DNA from 3 places in the Sphingobium sp. DN12 genome. Region 3 is predicted to be linked to each of the others. Evidence: riboswitches for the same ligand, from Rfam matches in the RefSeq annotation. Region 3 holds a riboswitch; each other region holds the start of a gene.
The links. A riboswitch is a leader RNA that binds a small molecule or an ion and turns the genes downstream of it on or off. The one in region 3 is predicted to bind cobalamin.

Region 1 (6,487 bases), 760 kb from region 3:
CCATTCGACCATCGGCGCGCTAATCCCGCCCAGCAGCGCAAGGTGCCGGGCCGGCCCCATGACCAGGTCCGCCGCCGCCAGTGCCGCGCGGCTTGCCGCAGACAGGCCGTCCATCCCGTCCTCGCCGATGCCGACGATCGTCAACCAGGGGGGAGAATTCATGTCATCCATGCCCAATATCCTGCTGCTTGGCGGCACGACGGAGGCAAGCGCGCTGGCGGTCCTGCTGGCGGCGCGCGGCATCCGCGCGACCTTCAGCTATGCCGGACGCACGGTCAGCCCGCGGGCGCAGCCGCTGCCCGTGCGGGTCGGCGGCTTTGGCGGGGTGGCGGGACTGGTCGCGCATTTGCGCGCGGAAGGCATCACCCATCTGGTCGACGCCACCCACCCCTTTGCCGCGACGATGAGCGCCCATGCGGTCGAGGCCGCGCATGGGGCGGGGATCGCCCATGCCGCGCTGACCCGAGCGCCCTGGACGCCCGTCGCCGGCGATCGCTGGATCGCGGTGCCGGACATGGCCGCGGCGGTGACCGCGCTCGACGGCCCGCCTCAGCGGATCATGCTGGCCCTGGGGCGCATGCATGTGGAAGCCTTCGCCGCCCAGCCCCAGCATCATTATCTGCTGCGCTTCGTGGATGCGCCGGATGCGGTGCCGCCCCTGCCCGATCATGCCCTGGTCGTGGATCGCGGCCCGTTCACGGTGGCGGACGACACAAAGCTGCTGCGCGATCATCGCATCGACCTGATCGTCGCCAAGAATGCCGGTGGCACGGGCGCGGCCGCCAAGCTGGACGCCGCGCGCGCGCTGGGCCTGCGCGTGCTGATGATCGACCGGCCCCCGCTGCCCGACCGGCAGGAATTCCACCGGCCCGAGGATGTGCTCGACTGGATCGCTCATCCCGCCACCTCGTCGGGGATGCCGCGCGGCGTGTAGAGGATCGGCCCGCGCGCGCGCTCGATGATGCGGGTCCGGCTCGACCCGACGATCACCATGGTGCGCATGTCCGCCATGTCCGCCCGCGCCTGCCCCAGTGGCACGATATGCAGTGTCTCCTGCGCGGTGGTGACGGCGCGGGCGAAGAGGATCGGGCGCGCATCGCCACAAAGCTCCCGCAACAGCGCCAGTGTGCGCACGAACCCTTCCGGCCGGGACGCCGAGCGGGGATTATAGAAGGCCATGGCGAAATCCGCCTCCGCCGCCAGCCGCAGCCGCTTTTCGATCAGGGACCAGGGCTTGAGATTGTCGGACAGGTTGATCGCACAGAAATCATGGCCAAGCGGCGCGCCCGCACGCGCCGCGGCGGCCAGCATCGCGGTGATGCCGGGCAGCACGCGAATGTCGATGTCGCGCCAGGGAGCGGGGCCGGCCTCCAGCGCCTCGAACAGGGCGGACGCCATGGCAAAGACGCCCGGATCGCCCGAGGAGACGACGACAACCCGACGCCCCTGCGCCGCCAGCTCCAGCGCATGGGCCGCCCGGTCCAGTTCCACCCGATTGTCCGAAGGATGCAGCATCAGCCCCGCACGCGGCGCGACCCGCGCGACATAGGGGATATAGCCCACCACGTCGGTCGCGGCAGCCAGCGCGGCATCCACCTCCGGCGTCACCAGCGCTTCGTCCCCCGGCCCAAGCCCCGCGATCGCGATCCAGCCCCCCTCTGCCGCCGCAAGGCTCATGGCCGACGCCCCTGGCCGTGGATCAGCAGGATCGAGAAATAGGGCGTCACCCTGTCGACATCGGCCAGCCGGGTCACGCGCTGTTCCGGCATGGCGGCATGTTCGACCAGCCATGCTTCATCGCTGCGCCCGGCCGCCGCCACCGCACTGCGCAGCTTGGCCAGGTGGCGACCTATCTTCATCACCACCAGCGCGTCGGTATCGCGGATGCGGCGGACCAGTTCCTCTTCCGGCAGCGTCGCCATCGCCACGGTCAGCACATCGTCACCCCAGGTGATCGGCAGGCCGGTCGCATTCCACGCGCCCGACATGCCCATGATGCCGGGGACCACTTCGACCGGGACCAGCCCCGACAGCCGACTGTGCAGATGCATGAAGGAGCCGTAGAAAAAGGGATCGCCCTCGCACAATACGACCACATCCTCGCCCGCCTCCGCGATCGCCAGCAGCCGGCCGGTGCAGTCGGCATAGAAAGCGGCAAGGCAGTCATTGTAGCGCCGATCGGTGAGCGGAATTTCGGTTGTCACCGGATATTCCATCGCCAGTTCGATCGCATCGTCCCGCAACATGCCCTGCGCGATGCGGCGCGCCTGTCCCGGTCGGCCGGCCTTGCGGAAATAGGCGACATGCCTTCCGCCCCGCACCAGCCGGTCGGCGCGCACGCTCAGCAAGTCCTGCGCGCCGGGGCCAAGGCCCACGCCATAGACGGTGCCGCTCATTCCGCGTGGCTCGCCAGCGCATTGATCGCCGCGACCGTGATCGCGCTGCCGCCAAGCCGCCCGTCGACGACGCAGCAGGGGACCGGCTGCGCCGCCCACAGTGCCGCCTTGGATTCCGCCGCGCCCACGAAGCCCACCGGGCAGCCGATGATCGCCGCGGGACGCGGACAGGCCGGGTCGTCCAGCATGTCGAGCAGGTGGAACAGCGCCGTGGGCGCATTGCCGATGGCAACCAGTGCCCCGGCAAGATGCGGCCGCCACAGTTCCAGCGCGGCGGCGGACCGGGTATTGCCCATCGCCCGCGCCATGTCCGGCACGGCGGTGTCGTGCAGGGTGCAAAGCACGGCATTGTCGGCGGGCAGGCGCGCACGCGTGACCCCTTCCGACACCATGCGCGCATCGCACAGCACCGGCGCCCCTGCAGCCAGGGCCTGCCGCGCCACGGCTGCAAAGCCCGGCGAAAAGCGGATATGGGCCGCCAGGTCCACCATGCCCGCGGCATGGATCATACGCACGGCGACCGGCTCCTCCTCGGCAGCAAAGCGCCCGAGATCGGCTTCGGCGCGGATGGTGGCGAAGGACTGGCGATAGATTGCCGCGCCGTCCCTCTCATAATCATGGGGCATCAACAGGCTCCGAAATGGGCAAGAAGGTCGGTGGCGGTGAGGTCAGGACGGACGGGCGCCGATCCTGCACGGGCGTGGAAGGCCAGGTCGTAGCGCCCGTCCCGCCCCGTCAGCACGATATCGGCCGGCATCGAACAGGCGCATCCCTTGGCGCAGCCGGAGACATGAAGGCGGCCCGCCACATGGGGGGCCAGCCGGCGGGCGAGGTCGCGGGTCGCCACGCTCGCCTGCGGGCAGGCAGGCGCGCCGGGGCAAGCCTCCACATGGATCAGCGGGTCGGCCGCGTCGGCGGACAGGCCGGGCAGTTGCCCTTCGGCCAGCAGCATGCGCCACGGGGTCAGCCGCATGGCCGGCGCGTCGAGAAGATGCCGCGCGTCGATCCGGCCGAAGGGAAGACCATAGGCCATGCCACCATCCCATGCGCCGGAGGTCAGACGCGGGCGCGGCGACGCGGCCTCTGCCCTGCCCGTTGCCCAATCCGGCAGGGGCGCATCATGCCGGGCCATGCGCCCCGCCCGCGCGCCGTCGCTCTCCACGAACCATCGGGCGAGTGCGAGCAGCGCATCCACTTCGCCGCCGCTGTCCACCGGCACGCCTTGTGCCCGCCCCTCCGCACGCAAGATCAGGCCGCCATCGCGCGCCCGCTCGATGCGAAAATCCCCCGCTTCGCTCGACAGGAGCGGCGCGGCGCCGGCATCGATGACGAAGCCCATCTTGCCCGGCAAGTCCGGTAGTTCGTCCAGGCGATCGAGCAGCTGGCTGGCGATGCGATAGCTGTCATCCCCTTCGCGCCAGTCCGGCGCGATCATCAGCATCCGCGCGCCCTCGCGCCGGGCATCGCGGTCCACCAGGCCAAGGTCGAGCAGCCGGTCGAGCAAGGGGCGCCAGCTTTCGTCGCGCACGCCGCGGATCTGGAGGTTCGCGCGCCGGGTCATGTCGATCAGGCCGTTGCCATGGGCGATCGCCACTTCGCCCAGCGCCGCCATGTCGTCGGCCGAAAGACGGCCGAGGCGCGGCTTCACGCGCACGATCAGCCCGTCGCCCGCCGCCATCGGGCGCCAGGCATCGGGACACCAGCCCCGAACGGCCGGCCCGTGGGCCACCGCATGGTTCGCGGTCGCCCTATCCCTGCCCGCGCCGGTCTGGCTCACAGGCAAATCCTCCGCGCGCCGGGACGCAACCAGGCGGGGCTTGCCGGCATCACCGGTCGGCGCGAGGCGGCAGGCAGGCGCGACAGGCGCCCGACACCACGCGGCCGTGCAGCCCCAGCCACACGCTTCGCCGCCCAGACGGAAGAGAGACCGTGCCATGACCAATCCCTGGGTCAGGACAAGAGCGACCGAAACGCCGGCAGGTCTCCTGGCTCGCGGGTCGTTGCGGGATGCACGCCTTCCCGGACGCTCTGTCCAGTGGCTGCCCTCACGGGCTCGTGCATCGCGCTATCCGCTTACAGTTGCAGGGACAGCCACGGAATAAGGGGCCAGGCCCCCGCACCGCATTCCCGATTAAGTTCCTTGCGGAACACCGGCGTCAGTTATGCAATGCGCCAGCATGAACCGGCGCATCGTTGATGCCCTAGTCGAAACATCGGGCTTAGCCAAGACATGGAATGGGTATCCGCAGTCCCGCTGCCGGCTCGACGCCCAAGGCATACCGACGGAAGATGCCGAAACGGAAACCGGAAGCAAGGAAAGCGACGCGGCGTCGGATACCGAAATTTTGGCTGGGGCGGCAGGATTCGAACCTGCGCATGGCGGCATCAAAAGCCGCTGCCTTACCGCTTGGCGACGCCCCAGCAATGCGCCGATCCAAGTCAGCGCGGGACCGCCATATAGCGGCTGATGCACGAAAGAAAAGCCCTCCTGACGATGGACTTCGCCTTTCCCTTTCCTTCCCGCCCAACCCATCTTAGGGATCAACGCCACGCCCCCGCCCCCGCAACCGGAAACCCGCGCCGATGTCCGTCCAAGCCCCCTCGCCCAGCCAGATCGCACCGGCCTCGCCGCTGTTCCTGCGCGAGGACGAAATCCGGCGCGGCATCGAGATGCTCTATTTCGGCTATTCCGCGCTCACCCGATCGATCGACGAGGGGCTGGCGGCGCAGGGGCTGGGTCGCGCCCATCACCGCGCCCTCTATTTCATCTCGCGCCAGCCCGACCTGACGGTGAAGGATCTGCTGCGCCTGCTGGCGATCACCAAGCAATCGCTCGGCCGGGTGCTCAATGACCTGATCGAGCGCGGCTATATCGAGACCCGGCCGGGCAGCAGCGACCGGCGGCAGAAACTGCTGCGCCTCAGCGCCGCCGGGCGCGCGCTGGAGGCCGAGCTTTTCCGCGCCCTGCGCGAGAAGATGGCGGCTGCCTATGCCCAGGCCGGACAGGGGTCCGTCACCGGTTTCTGGCGGGTGATGGAGGGCCTGATCCCCGATGCCGACCGGTCGATGGTGTTCGGCCTCAGCGGCGGCTGATCGCGAAACCACGCAACCTTATGGCCGCTGCCGCGCTTTTACGAGCGTCGTGCGGAAAAGTGGGAACCGGTTTTCCGCTTAAAACGATGCGACAACGAGAGATTAGGCAGCGCCGCGTCAGATATGATGCGGCGCTGCCCAAGCCTTGCCAACGCAATGAGGAGACATCATGCGCGCACCCCTTCTGGCCATCACGGCCCTGTCCGCCCTGGGCCTGAGCCTGTCCGCCTGCTCGGAAAAGGCGTCGGACAATCTGGAAAATGCCGGCTCCGCGATCGGCAATGACGTCAGCAACGCCGTCGACGATGCCGGCGAGAAGATCGACAACGGCCTCGACCGCGCGGGCGCCGCGATCGACAATGGCGCAGACCGGATCGGCGCCGCGACCGACCGGGCCGCCGACGATGCCAAGCGCGAGGGCAAGGAAGCCAAGCAGGATGTCGGCGCCTCGCTGGAGCAGGCCGGCAAGGATCTGCGCAACGACAGCCATTGAGACGTGCCGGGCCTCCCCATGGGGAGGCCCGGCCTCAGGCCGCGAGGCTATATCCGGGCGGCCTGGACGCGACCGGAAGTGGCTATTTCCCTCTTCGTCATCCCGGCCCCTTCGACAGGCTCAGGACAGGCTTGATCCGGGATCGCTTGAGCGCTCCCTATCCGCCGTAGCCCAGAATGGATCCTGACTTTCGTCAGGATGACGCCTGTGGGGATTGTCGGATTTCCACCAATTTGGGCAATGAACCGCTAATTTTTTGGCCTCAGAAGCGCACTAACCGATCACCACCTATTGATCGCCACGCCAATAGCGAACCTTTACCTCCGGTTCCAACTCGCCAGCTAAACGCTCGCTCAGTTGCCGTCCCCGTTCTTCAAAAGCCTGTTCATCAGCGCTAGATCTGAAACCCGATCTGGAAGGATCATCCACATTCAGAGTGGCATCATAGTCCTTCGACCATGCCCATAGATCGGCACAAAGCCCATCACTGAGCCCCAAAGAATCC
Region 2 (6,487 bases), 1.0 Mb from region 3:
CAGGTCGCGGCGCAGCCGCCCTTCCGGCGAGGCGGTGAAGACATGCAGCCCGTCGCGGATCTGCAATTCCTTGAGCTCGCACAGATAATTGTCGATCGCAGCGAGCGCGTCGTCATCATCACCGGCGGCGCCCGCATCCTTGTCCAGCCCCTGGCTACGGGCCAGGTCGATAATATCGCGGCGCAGCCGGTCGAGCCGCCGCGGGTCCATGCCGGCGGCGAGATAATATTCGTCCACCAGCGCTTCGAGCTGCTTGAGCGGGCCATAGCTTTCCGCCCGCGTCAGCGGCGGGGTCAGATGATCGAGAATGACCGCACCGATGCGGCGCTTGGCCTGCGTCCCCTCGCCCGGATCATTGACGATGAAGGGATAAAGTTGCGGCACCGGCCCGGCACAGATTTCGGGGAAGCAATCGGCCGAAAGCGACACCGCCTTGCCCGGCAGCCATTCCAGATTGCCATGCTTGCCGACATGGACCAGCGCCTGCGCCCCGAAATCCTGAGCCAGCCAGACATGGAAGGCGAGATAGGCGTGCGGCGGCGGCAACGCGGGGTCATGATAGCTGCTCTTGGGATCGATATTATAGCCGCGCGCCGGCTGCACCGCGATCGCGACATGGCCGAAGCGATGGACGGCAAGGCGAAAGGCGCCGTCCCGCACGAAGGGATCGGCCTCGGGCGGTCCCCAGCGATCGACCATGGCGTCACGCGCGCCGGCGGGCAGAGCGGCAAGGGCGGCGCGATAGACATCAAGCGACAGGCTGACCTCGCCCGACCGATCCAGCGACGCCAGATCATTGGTGACGCCCCCGGTCATCAGCCGCATCAGCGCGGCGCCGTCGCGCGGAGCGTCGCCGATCGCATAGCCGGCCTCGCCCAGCCGGCGCAGGATCGCGGCGGCGCTGGCCGGCGTGTCGAGGCCGACGCCATTGCCGATCCGCCCGTCGCGATTGGGATAATTGGCCAGCACCAGCGCAACCCGGCGCTCGGTCGGCGCAGTGCGGCGCAGTGCCGCCCAGTTGCGTGCCAGATCGGCGACGAAGGCGACCCGGTCGGGTGCCACCCGCGGCACGACGATGCCGCACTGGGTGCGTTCATCGAACCGCTCGGCCGCCTTGAAGGCCACGGCGCGGGTGAAGAGGCGGCCGTCCACTTCGGGCAGGGCGACATTCATCGCCAGGTCGCGCGGGCCAAGGCCACGGGCGGACCCGCGCCAGCTGCCTTCCTCGACCCCGGCAAAGGCGGTCTGCAGGATCGGGCAATCGGCCTGTTCCAAGATGCCCGATACGCGCGGTTCGGACGACGACGAGGCGGCGAAGCTGGTCGCATTGACGATGATGTCGGGCGCGATGTCGGCCAGCAGCCCGCCAAGCCAGTCGCGCACGAACGGCTCGCGCAGCGCGCGGACATGCACGGCGGCGACATTGAAGCCGCGCGCGCCAAGCGCCGCCACCATCGCATCGACCGCGCTCAGCGTGCCGGCCACCACCAAAGCGCGATAGAAGATCAGCAGCGCCACCGGCCGCCCCTCGACCCAGGTCGCGCGCAGTTCGGCCACGCCGGGCCGGTCATGGCCGGGCAGATAGAGGCCCGCATCGGCAATCGGCAGCGGATGGTCGGGCTCGCCCGCATCCGCGCCGGTCAGCCGAGCGGCGCAGCGCAGGAAGGACAGCGCATTGGCGGTGCCGCCCTGGCGCAGATAGTCGCGCAGCTGCTCGCGCATCGCCGCCGGCACAGTGGAGGCACGATCCAGCGCCGGGTCGCCTTCGCGCCCGTCGGCGATCGCGGCGAAGGCGATGCCGCGTTCGCGCGCGACCTGCGCAATCTCGTCCACCCCATAGGGCCAATAGCTTTTGCCGCCGAGCAGGATGACGCAGACGAAGCGCGCCTTGGCGATCACCTTCTCGACATAGAGGTCGACCGAATAGGGATGCCTGAGCTGCAGCAGATTGGCCAGCCGCACGCTCGGCGCATCATCGGGCAGGCGCGCGGCGGCAGCGGCGAAACAGGCCAGGTCGCTGTCCGCCACGGTCAGGATGACGATGTCGCCGGGCGGCTGATCGAGGTCGATCGCCTCCTCGCCGTCGCTGATCGTTCCCGGCGTGGCGGACAGAAGATGCATCAGCCGAGCACGGCCTGGATGTCGGTCTCGATCGCGGCGCGGTCCAGCCCCTTCTGGCCGATCACCACCAGCTGGGTGCGGCGCGCCTCCCCCGCCTGCCAGGGACGGTCGAAGAAATGCTGGATGCGCGGGCCGACCGCCTGCACGACGAGGCGCATCGGCTTGCCGGCGACCGCGACCATGCCCTTGACGCGCAGCACATCATGGGTGGCGATCAGCGTGGACAGCGCCTGCACCAGCGTGTCGGGATCGGCGACCGCATCGCCGCCGACGACGAAGCTGTCGAAATCATCATGGTCATGATCCTCGCCCTCCGCCTCATGGTGCGAGGGGCGGGCGTCAAGATCATCCTCCGCTGCCGCGACGATGCCCAGCAGCGCGCCGATGTCGACCGCGCCATGGGCGGCGCGGACGATCTTCACGCCGGGCCGCGTCTCGGCATCGACCTGCGCCTCGACCGCGGCCAGCGTGTCGGCATCGACCAGGTCGCTCTTGTTCAGCACCACCATGTCGGCGCAGGCGAGCTGATCCTCGAACAATTCCTCCAGCGGGCTGTCATGGTCCAGATTGGGGTCGGCGGCGCGCGCTGCGGCCAGCGCGGCCTCATCGGTGGCGAAGCGGCCGGCGGCGACCGCATCGGCGTCGATCAGCGCGACGACGCCGTCGACCGTGGCGCGGGTGCGGATGTCGGGCCATTGGAAGGCCTTGACCAGCGGCTTGGGCAGGGCCAGCCCAGAGGTTTCGATGATGATATGGTCGGGCGGGCTCGGCCGGTCGAGCAGCGCGGTCATGGTCGGCAGGAAATCGTCGGCCACGGTGCAGCAGATGCAGCCATTGGCCAGCTCGACAATATCCTCTTCGGGGCAGGCGGCGTCATTGCAGCCCTTCACCAGTTCGCCGTCGACACCGACATCGCCAAATTCGTTGATGATGAGGGCGAGGCGGCGCCCCTTCGCATTTTCCAGCAGGTGGCGGATCAGCGTGGTCTTGCCCGCGCCCAGGAAGCCGGTGATGACGGTGGTCGGAATCTTGGCAGATGCAGTGTTGGCCATGACAAATACTCGCGCGCCGGAGCAACCGGGGCGGGAGCGAACCGGGCGCGCACGCACGGCCGGCCGGCATCGCGGACGGGCGCTTGTTCGCCCGCAGATGCGTGACCGCGCGGCTCCAGCCGCCAACCTGTCGCTCAGACGGAACACCGTGCCCCGGCCATCCCCTGGACCAAAGCAAGAGCGACCTAAACGCCGGCAGGTCTCCTGGCTTGCGGGTCATAGCGGGAGGAACGGCCTTCCCAGGCCTCGCAGGATTTAGCGTCCGGCCCAGTGGCTGCTGATCCCGCATCGGGGACAGCTTTGTTCATCACGCTCGCCGCTCACAGTTGCAGGGACAGCTGCGGACTTGGATGCCATGGCATCCGCACCGCCTTCCCATTTTAAGCCCCCGTGGGGGCACCGGCGCGATCATGTCGGGACGATGCGAAGCGCCGTCCCTGGGCCGGTTCCTAGTCGCTTTGGGCAGCGGTGACAATCCAGCCATCGGCGATGGCGAGCGGCCAGGGCGCAATGCGCTGACCGACGCATGGCCCACCGACGCAGACGCCATCGGTGCGGCGGAACAGGGCGCCGTGCCAGCTACAGCGGATATGGCTGCCATCCGGGGTCAGATAATCATCGAGCTGCTGGGCCAGCGGCAGGCCGGCATGGGGGCATTGATCGACAAAGCCGGCGACATGATCGCCATCCCGCACGGCAAAGCCATGGAAGCGGCCGGCGCGCATCTGCAACACGAAATTGCGCGCCTTGCCATCGGCGATCTGCTCGATCGGGCAAAGGCGCACGCCCGCCGGCGTCGCGAACAGGCGCGTGTCGGCGTCGCTCATATGTCGGCGTCGGGCTGGCGATCGGGGTGCGCGGCGGCAAAGGCGGGGAGCGCGCATGCCACCGCGTCCACGGCGCACAGCCGCGGAAAGGGCGTCAGGTCGACGCCGAAGCGCCGGGCATTGTAGAGCTGGGGCACAATATGGCAGTCGGCGAAGCTGGGGCTGTCCCCGAAGGCATGGGTGCCACCATGGCGCGCGACCAATGTTTCGAGCGCGGCCAGCCCCTCGCCGGTCCAGCGGGCGATCCAGGCGCGGACCTGATCCTCATCGGCGCCAAAATCCTGCCGCAGCGCCTGCAATATGCGCAGATTGCCGAGCGGATGGATATCGCAGGCGATGATGGCGGCCATGGCGCGGACGATCGCCGTATCGCCCGGATCGGCGGGCAGCAAGGGCGGCTGCGGCCAGCGGGCCTCGATCCATTCCAGGATCGCGCCGCTCTGCGTCAGCACGCTGTCGCCATCGACCAGCGCTGGCACCAGCCCCTGCGGCGCCAGCGCTCGATAATCGGGCGCCCGCTGCGCACCGCTGCGCAGATCATGGGTGACCTGGGCATAGTCGACACCCTTCAGGGCCAGCGCGATCCGCACGCGATAGCTCGCGCTCGATCGCCAATAGCCATGAAGGGTGAGGTCGCTCATCGCGCCGGCACGACCGTCGCGCGGCATTCGCCAAAGCCGATCGACACATGGCCGGGGGCGGACGCGGTGGCGCGCAATGTCACCTCGTCGCCATCCTCCAGGAAGCAGCGCGTCTCGCCCGATGGCAGGCTGATCGGCTCGCGGCCGCCGCTGCTGATCTCCATCAGGCTGCCATAGCCCTCGCGCGTCGGGGCGGAGATGGTGCCGCTGCCGAGCAGATCGCCGGGCATCAGGTTGCAGCCATTGGAGGCATGATGGGTGACGATCTGGCTGACGGTCCAGTACATGTTGCTCGCTGGCCCCTGGCTCAGCCGCATCGGCGGCTGGCCTGCGTCGCGCATCGCCTGGGTCGAGAGATAGACTTCCAGCGTCAGCGCCAGCGCGCCATGAGCCTGATCATCGGCATCGCTGAGGTAAGGCAACGGCGCCGGGTCTCCGTCCGGCCGGGGCGGCTGGGCGATGCGGAACGGCGCCAGCGCCTCGGGCGTCACCACCCAGGGCGAAATGGTCGAATGGAAATTCTTGGCCAGGAAGGGCCCGAGCGGCTGATATTCCCACGCCTGGAAATCGCGCGCCGACCAGTCGTTGAGCAGGCAGAAGCCGGCGACATGATCGGCCGCCTGGCCGATCGGGATCGGGCTGCCCAGATCATTGCCGGCGCCGATCCACACGCCCAGTTCCAGCTCATAATCGAGCCGGGCGGTCGGGCCGACCACCGGCACATCGGCCTCGGGCGGCTTACGCTGGCCACGCGGACGGACCAGCGGATCACCCGACGGACGGATCGAGGAGGCGCGGCCATGATAGCCGATCGGCACATATTTATAATTGGGCAGCAGCGGATTGTCGGGCCGGAACTGGCGGCCGATATTGTTGGCGTGATGGATGCCGACATAGAAGTCGCTATAATCGCCGATCCGCGCCGGCAAATGCAGCATGCAGTCCGCCGCCCGGTGCAGCAGCGGCTCGACCGCCAAGCGATGGGCCGGGTCCGACAGCAGCGCGCTGATCCGGCGGCGCAGGGCGACCCGCTCCGCCACCGGCAGCGCCATCAGCGCGTTGAGCTGGCCTTCCAGCAGCGGCGCGCAATCGATCAGCCCGGCCCCGACACAGGCGGCCAGGTCCAATATGGCGTCGCCGATCGCGACACCGGCGCGCGGCGAAGCTCCTGCGGGCGAGAACAGGCCATAGGGCAGGTTCTGGATCGGGAAGTCGCCATGATCCTGCGCGCTCGCAACCCAGCTGGTGCGGGCGGGATCATGGGTTTCGTCGGTTTGCCAATAGCTCATGGGGTCTCGTTCATCGGGGGCAGCTGGGCCTTGCGGAAGCCAGACCAGCAATCATCATAATCGGGTTGCAGCAGCGAGCTTTCCATCGCCCAGCGCGTCGGGCGCAGCACCATCCGGCTTTCGAACATGAAGGCCATGGTGTCGGCGATGCGCTGCGGCGCCAGGTCGGCGGCAATCGCCTTGTCATAGCTCGCCCGGTCGGGGCCATGGCCGGCCATGCCATTGTGCAGCGACGCGCCGCCGGGCGCGAAGCCGCCCGCCTTGGCATCATATTCGCCATGGATCAGCCCCATCAGCTCGCTCATCACATTGCGGTGGAACCAGGGCGGCCGGAATGTGTCCTCCGCCACCATCCAGCGCGGCGGGAAGATGACGAAGTCGATATTGGCGGTGCCCGGCGTCTCGCTCGGCGATGTCAGCACCGTGAAGATCGAGGGATCGGGATGGTCGAAACTGACCGTGTTGATCGTGTTGAACCGGGTCAGGTCATAGCGCAGCGGCGCGAGATTGCCGTGCCAGGCGACGACATCGAACGGGCTATGGTCCAGCATGGTTAT
Region 3 (6,487 bases):
GCCCGCTGCTGATCGGCATGTCCGACTATGCGCCCTCGCGCCTGCTGGAGCGATAGATATGGGCAAACGCTATTGGCTGGTGGCGCTGGTCGCCTTTGCCGCGGCGCTGGCCGCCGTGCTGGTTGCGCGCACCTGGCTCGCGCCCGTGCCGCCGGTGGAGAATGAGGTTCATGCCCTGCTCCATGATCGGCTGACGCTGGACGCCGGCCAGAAGCAGCGCATCGCCGATCTGGAAGCCGCCTTCGCCCAGCGCAAGGCGGCGCTCGACGCGGAAATGCGCGCCGACAATCAGCGGTTGGCCGCCGCGATTGCCGCCGAACATGGCTATGGCCCGCGCGTCGCCCAGGCGGTCGACCGGTCGCACCAGGCGATGGGCGAATTGCAGAAGGAAACATTGAAGCACATCTTCGCGATGCGCGGCGTGCTGCGCCCCGATCAGGCCGCGCTGTTCGACGCGGCGGTGGTCAAGGCGCTGACCCAGCCTGTCGGGTGATAGCCGACGATCCTGATGATGCCACGCTAGCGGCGCAGGCGCTGGCCGGGCGGCAGGCCGCCTATGGCGCGCTGATGCGGCGGCACCGCGATGCCGTCTATCGGCTGGCGCGTGGCCATGTCGGCGATGCCGACGCGGCAATGGACATCGTGCAGGAAAGCTTCGTCGCCGCCTTCGCCTCGCTCGCCCGCTATGATGGGCGCCGGCCCTTTCGCGGCTGGATCGCGCGGATCACGATCAACAAATGCCATGACTGGGCGCGCCGCCGTGCCGTCCGTCGCTTCTTCAGCTTCGCCCGGCCGATCGAGGACGCCGCCCATGTCGCTGATGTCGCGCCCGATCCCGAACAGGCGGCCCAGTCCCGCGCCGGCGTCGCCCGGATCGAGGCGGCGGTAGCGGCGCTGCCGGTGGCGCTGCGCGAGGTGGTTTTGCTGCGCGGGATCGAGGGCATGAGCCAGGCCGAGGTCGCGCAGATATTGGGCGTCACCGAAAAGGCGGTGGAAACCCGCCTCTACCGCGCCCGCCGGCAATTGCAGGAGATGTTGAGGGAAAGCGACGGCGCGCGCGTATAGAGCAGCATGACCGATCTGCCTTCCCTCCCTCTCGACCGCCGCAGCCTGATCCGGGGCGGCGCCGCGCTTGCACTGGCGCAGGCCTTGCCCGGCTGGGCCGCCACCGGCACGCAGGGCGTTGCCCAGGGCGCGCTGTCGGGCGAGACGATCGCGCTCGGCATCGGCGACGGGCATTTTGCGACCGGCGGCCGATCGGCCCATGCGATCAGCGTCAATGGCGGCACGCCCGCCCCGCTCATCCGCCTGCGCGAGGGACAGAGTGTCAACATCGCCGTCACCAACCGGTTGAAGGAGGATAGCTCGATCCACTGGCACGGGCTGATCCTGCCCTTCCAGATGGACGGCGTACCGGGCATCAGCTTCCCCGGCATCGCGCCGGGCGAAACCTTCATTTATCGCTTCCCGGTGCGGCAGGCGGGCACCTACTGGTATCATAGCCATTCGGGCATGCAGGAGGCGATGGGCCTTTACGGGCCGATCATCATCGATCCCGCCGGCGCCGATCCGGTGGCCTATGACCGGGAACATGTGATCCTGCTCGCCGACTGGAGCCCGGTTCATCCGCACAGGTTGCTGCAACGGCTCAAGCAGATGGGCGGCTATTACAACATGCAGCGCCAGACGCTGGCGGGGTTGCTGGCGGGGAAGGATCAGGGCCTCAAGGACCGGATCGACTGGGGCGCGATGCGCATGGACCCGACCGATATTTCCGACGTCACCGGCGCGACCTACAGCTATCTGGTGAACGGCATGGGCACGGCCGAAAATTGGACCGGCCTGTTCGCGCCGGGGGAGCGGGTACGGCTGCGCATCATCAACGCGTCGGCGATGACCAATTTCAATATCCGCCTGCCCGGCCTGCCGATGACCGTCGTCCAGTGCGACGGGCAGGATGTCCAGCCGGTCGAGACCGACGAGTTCCAGATCGGCATTGCCGAAACCTATGACGTGATCGTCCAGCCCGGCGAGGCCAAGCCCTATGCGCTGATTGCCGAGGCGATCGACCGGTCGGGGCTGGTCCGCGCCACCTTGGCGCCGCAGATCGGCATGGTCGCGCCGGTGCCGGATCGACGCGCCCGGCCGCTGCTGGGCATGAAGGATATGGGCATGGACATGGGCGGCATGGACATGGGCCATGGCGGCGTGATCGACCTCAGCCAGCCGGCCAATGACGCCATGACGGGGCATAGCATGAAGATGCGCGACAAGTCGGTCGCGCCGGGCGTGAAAATGGGGCCGGGCGTTGCCACCCTGTCGCCGATGCCGGCCGATCGCACCGCTGACCGGCCGACGGGGCTGGAGGATGTCGACCATCGGGTGCTGACCTATGCCGATCTGCGGTCGCTGACGCCGAACACGGACCTGCGCACGCCGACCCGGTCGCTCGACATCCACCTGACCGCGAACATGGAACGCTATATGTGGTCGTTCGATGGGGTGAAGCTGTCGGAAGGGGCCGAGCCGATCGCCTTCCGTCATATGGAACGGGTGCGCGTGACCCTGATCAACGACACGATGATGCCGCATCCCATCCATCTGCATGGTCATTTCTTCGAACTGGTGACCGGCGAGGCTGCGCATAATCCGCGCAAGCATACGGTGAATGTGCTGCCGGGCGGCAAGCTCAGCTTCGACCTTACCGCCGATGCGCTGGGCGACTGGGCGTTCCATTGTCATATGCTGATGCACATGCATGCCGGGATGATGCGGGTCGTAACGGTGCGCCATGGGGAGGATGCGGCATGAGGCTGCTCGCGCTCCTGCTGCTCGCCGCCGCTGCGCCGGTGCAGGCCCAGACGATGGACCACAGCCAGATGGACCATGGCGCGATGGGCCACAGCATGCCCACCACCGACGCCGCCATCCCGCAAGGCACGGCCCCGGCGGTGCCGACCGACCATGCCGCCGACGCGCTCTATGACCCCGCCGTCATGGCCCGCGCCCGCGCGGCGATGATCGCGGAAGGGGGCGGCATGACCTATTCGCAATGGATGCTCGATCGGCTGGAATATCGCGCCGGCAAGGGCGCGGATCGCTATGCCTGGGAGGGCGAAGGCTGGATCGGCGGCGACATCAACCGCTTCGCGGTCAAGAGCGAAGGCGAGGGGACGTTCGGCGGATCGCTCGAACGGGCCGAGGTGCAGGCGCTCTACAGCCGGGCGATCGACCCCTGGTTCAACCTGCAGGCGGGCGTGCGGCAGGATTTCGGCGAAGGGCCGGACCGCAGCTATGCGGTGATCGGCATCGATGGCCTGGCGCCTTACTGGTTCGAGGTCGGGGCCGAAGCCTTTCTGTCGACCAGGGGCGACGCCCATCTGCGGCTAGAGGCGAGCTATGACCAGCGTATCACCCAGCGACTGATCCTGCAGCCCGCCGCCGAGTTCAATCTGGCGGCGCAGGATGTGCCCGAACTGGGGATCGGCGCCGGCCCGTCCGATATCGAGCTGGGGCTGCGGCTGCGCTACGAGATCGCGCGCGAGTTCGCGCCCTATGTCGGCGTGCATTGGGAACGCAAGCTCGGCGATACGGCCGACCATGCCCGTGCCGCCGGCGATAAGCCATCCGCCACCAGCCTGGTCATCGGCCTGCGCGCCTGGTTTTGAGACCGGCTTGCAGCCCGCCTGATATTCGATTATCGATCCCGCCGATCCCGCGCCGTAGGGCCTGGGATCATGATCGCGCCGGTGTCCCGAAAGGGGCTTAATAGGGAACACGGTACGGATGGTTCACCATCCCAAGCCGAGGCTGTCCCTGCAACTGTAAGCGGTGAGCGCGATGTACATGTGCGGACGGCAGAGTGCCCGATCCGCCAGCCACTGGGCCGGACGCTAAATCCTGCGAGGCCTGGGAAGGCCGTGCATCAAGCGATGACCCGTGAGCCAGGAGACCTGCCGGCGTCTGGTCGCTCTTGCCTTGGTCCAGGGGATGGCCGCGGCACGGTACCTTCCGTCTGAGCGACGAACGAGCGGCTGGGGCCGCTGCGACGACGCGCGTCGGTTGCCCTTGGGCGCCCGGCCGGCGCGTGTGTCGGACGTTCGCGCGCGTGCCGCTCGTGAAGGTTGCCCCCGCCCGTCGAACGCGGCGCCAGATGGGGGAATAAATGAAGTCCAATATCGTTTCACGGGCCGCACTGGCCCTTTCGCTTGCCATCGCATCGCCGGCTCTGGCTGACGAAGGAGAAGGCGACAGCATCGTCGTCACCGGCACCAGCCTGGAAGAGACGCTGCCGCAGCAGCTGTCGCGTTATGGCCATGCGATCGAGATCGTCACCGACACGCAGATCCGCGATGCCGCCGCGATCGACACTGCCCGCGCGCTCGAAGCGGTGCCGGGCCTGTTCATCCGGTCGCAGTCCGGGCCGTTCAGCTATGTCGACATTGCGCTTCAGGGTTCGCGCACCAAGGATGTGCTGTGGACGATGGACGGCATCCGCCTCAACAACCGCCTCTATGGCGGCACGTCGCCCAACGACACCATGGCCGCCAGCATGATCGAGCGGATCGAGGTGCTGAAAGGCGGCGAAAGCCTGTTCTACGGCACCCAGGCGGCGGCCGGCGTGATCAATGTCGTCACCCGCGATTTCAGCGATGCTCTGGGCGGCCAGGTCAATGCCAGTCTCGACAGTTTTGCCGGCACCAGCCTGGACGGCTATCTACGCGGCGCGATCGGCCAGCATCGCTTCGTGGTCTGGGCCAATCGCAGCCAGTCGGACGGCTATCGTCCCTATGATGTGATGCAGCCCAGCGCGACCGATCGCGCGCGCGGCTATGACCTCTGGTCGGCGGGCATCAAATATCAATATGATATCGCGCCGGACCTGCGCCTCAACGCGCTCTACCAGCATACCAAGGCCGATCTCGACAATATCAGCGCGACGCGGACGAAGGAGAGCCGCAACGACCGCAATGAGGAAGTGGCCAGCCTGCGCCTCGACTATACCGGCGAGGATGGGGTGCAATTCTTCCTCAAGGGCTATTTCCACGACTGGAAGACCGCCTATGTCCAGATCCGCAATCCCATTCCAGCCGGCCCGCCGCAGGTCATCTACCCGGCCGGCACTTTCTGGGGCTATCAGGATTATGGCGGCAGCGCAGTGGTGCAGCTCAACATGCTGCGCGGCATCGACACGCTGATCGGCTATGATTTCCAGAGCTTCAACGGCCGCGACGACGTCCTGCTGATCGCGCCGACCGATGAACAGGTCCATGCCGGCATCTTCCAGCTGCGCACCAATGACGAATTGTCGAGCAAGGCGCGGATCGCCGCTGGCCTGCGCTACAACAAGGCGAAGGGATCGGAAAAGACGATCTGGAACGTGTCGGGCCGCTATGATGTCAGCGACGCCCTGTTCGTGGAGGCCAATGGCGGCACCTCCTTCGTGCTGCCCGACGCCTCGCAGCTTTATGGCAATGATCCCTGTTGCGAGGTCGGCAACCCGAACCTGAAGCCCGAGGAGAGCCTGAACCTCAACGCCGCGCTAGGCGGCGCGCTGGCCGGCGGGGCGATCCGGTGGAAAGCGACCTATTTCAACCGGCGCATCACCGACCTGATCGACACGACCTATGATGATCCCGCCTTTCCGGAAGGCACCTATATCAACGTCAGCGACAAGGTGCGGGCCAGGGGCGCCGAACTGGAGCTGAACGCCGACCTGACCGGCGGCTGGGGCCTGTCTGCCAGCTACACCTATTCGCGCGTCCGCAATCAGGGCAGTTCGGTGCAGCGCGATCGCAATCCGGAACAATATGGCCGCGCCGCGATCGTCTATGCGCCGGAAACGGGCCGCTTCGGCGCCAATCTGTCGGCCAATTGGGTGGGCGATGTCTGGTCGACCGCGTCGGGCTTTGGCCGGATGAACTATGGCAATTATGCCGTGGTCGATGCGGGCGCGCATCTGTGGCTGGACCAGGCGCGGCGCAACCGGTTCGGCGTCAATGTCGAAAATCTGTTCGACAGGGATTATGCCACGACGGGCTATCGCTCGGCGGTCAGCGATGCAGGGGTATTGGACGGCAGCAACAGCCGCTTCCTCTACTTCTACCGGGGCGTGCCGCGCACGCTGCGGGTCAGCTATGGCCTGAGCTTCTGATCATGTTGCGGCCGGTCCTGCTGCTGCATCGCTGGCTGGGCATCATCATCGGCGCCGTCATGACGCTGTGGTGCCTGTCCGGCTTCGTGATGCTTTATGTCGACTATCCGCGCCTGACACCGGCCGCGCAGCTTGGGGGGCTCACGCCCCTCACGCTGTCGCCGGGGCAGGCGGGGGCATTGCCCGACACCATGATGCTGTCCGCCGCCCGGATCGAGATGATGGCCGGGCGGCCCGTGCTGCGGGTGACGCCCGCGCTCGATCCGACGCGCACCATCCCGCAGATGCGGATATTCGCCGGCACCCATGACTGGGCGTCGGGGAAACCGGTCG

Region 1: another riboswitch for cobalamin. It lies ahead of ACI6S0_RS11755 (cobalamin biosynthesis protein CobG); the one in region 3 lies ahead of ACI6S0_RS15160 (TonB-dependent receptor plug domain-containing protein).
Region 2: another riboswitch for cobalamin. It lies ahead of cobW (cobalamin biosynthesis protein CobW); the one in region 3 lies ahead of ACI6S0_RS15160 (TonB-dependent receptor plug domain-containing protein).

What each region holds. Positions count from the first base shown of each region.
Region 1 covers NZ_CP173717.1:2,484,523-2,491,009, forward strand. The annotation lists gene cbiE (precorrin-6y C5,15-methyltransferase (decarboxylating) subunit CbiE) at 1-171, opposite strand, end outside; gene ACI6S0_RS11735 (cobalt-precorrin-6A reductase) at 170-934, shown strand; gene cobJ (precorrin-3B C(17)-methyltransferase) at 895-1,677, opposite strand; gene cobI (precorrin-2 C(20)-methyltransferase) at 1,674-2,396, opposite strand; gene ACI6S0_RS11750 (precorrin-8X methylmutase) at 2,393-3,022, opposite strand; gene ACI6S0_RS11755 (cobalamin biosynthesis protein CobG) at 3,022-4,074, opposite strand; cobalamin riboswitch at 4,355-4,566, opposite strand; tRNA gene ACI6S0_RS11760 (tRNA-Gln) at 4,743-4,817, opposite strand; gene ACI6S0_RS11765 (MarR family winged helix-turn-helix transcriptional regulator) at 4,980-5,489, shown strand; gene ACI6S0_RS11770 (hypothetical protein) at 5,659-5,982, shown strand; gene ACI6S0_RS11775 (hypothetical protein) at 6,271-6,487, opposite strand, start outside.
Region 2 covers NZ_CP173717.1:4,266,903-4,273,389, reverse strand. The annotation lists gene cobN (cobaltochelatase subunit CobN) at 1-2,121, opposite strand, end outside; gene cobW (cobalamin biosynthesis protein CobW) at 2,121-3,173, opposite strand; cobalamin riboswitch at 3,351-3,592, opposite strand; gene ACI6S0_RS20255 (Rieske (2Fe-2S) protein) at 3,623-4,000, opposite strand; gene maiA (maleylacetoacetate isomerase) at 3,997-4,641, opposite strand; gene fahA (fumarylacetoacetase) at 4,638-5,930, opposite strand; gene hmgA (homogentisate 1,2-dioxygenase) at 5,927-6,487, opposite strand, start outside.
Region 3 covers NZ_CP173717.1:3,245,281-3,251,767, reverse strand. The annotation lists gene ACI6S0_RS15185 (hypothetical protein) at 1-56, shown strand, start outside; gene ACI6S0_RS15180 (periplasmic heavy metal sensor) at 59-493, shown strand; gene ACI6S0_RS15175 (RNA polymerase sigma factor) at 490-1,065, shown strand; gene ACI6S0_RS15170 (copper resistance system multicopper oxidase) at 1,072-2,811, shown strand; gene ACI6S0_RS15165 (copper resistance protein B) at 2,808-3,668, shown strand; cobalamin riboswitch at 3,731-3,975, shown strand; gene ACI6S0_RS15160 (TonB-dependent receptor plug domain-containing protein) at 4,166-6,154, shown strand; gene ACI6S0_RS15155 (PepSY domain-containing protein) at 6,157-6,487, shown strand, end outside.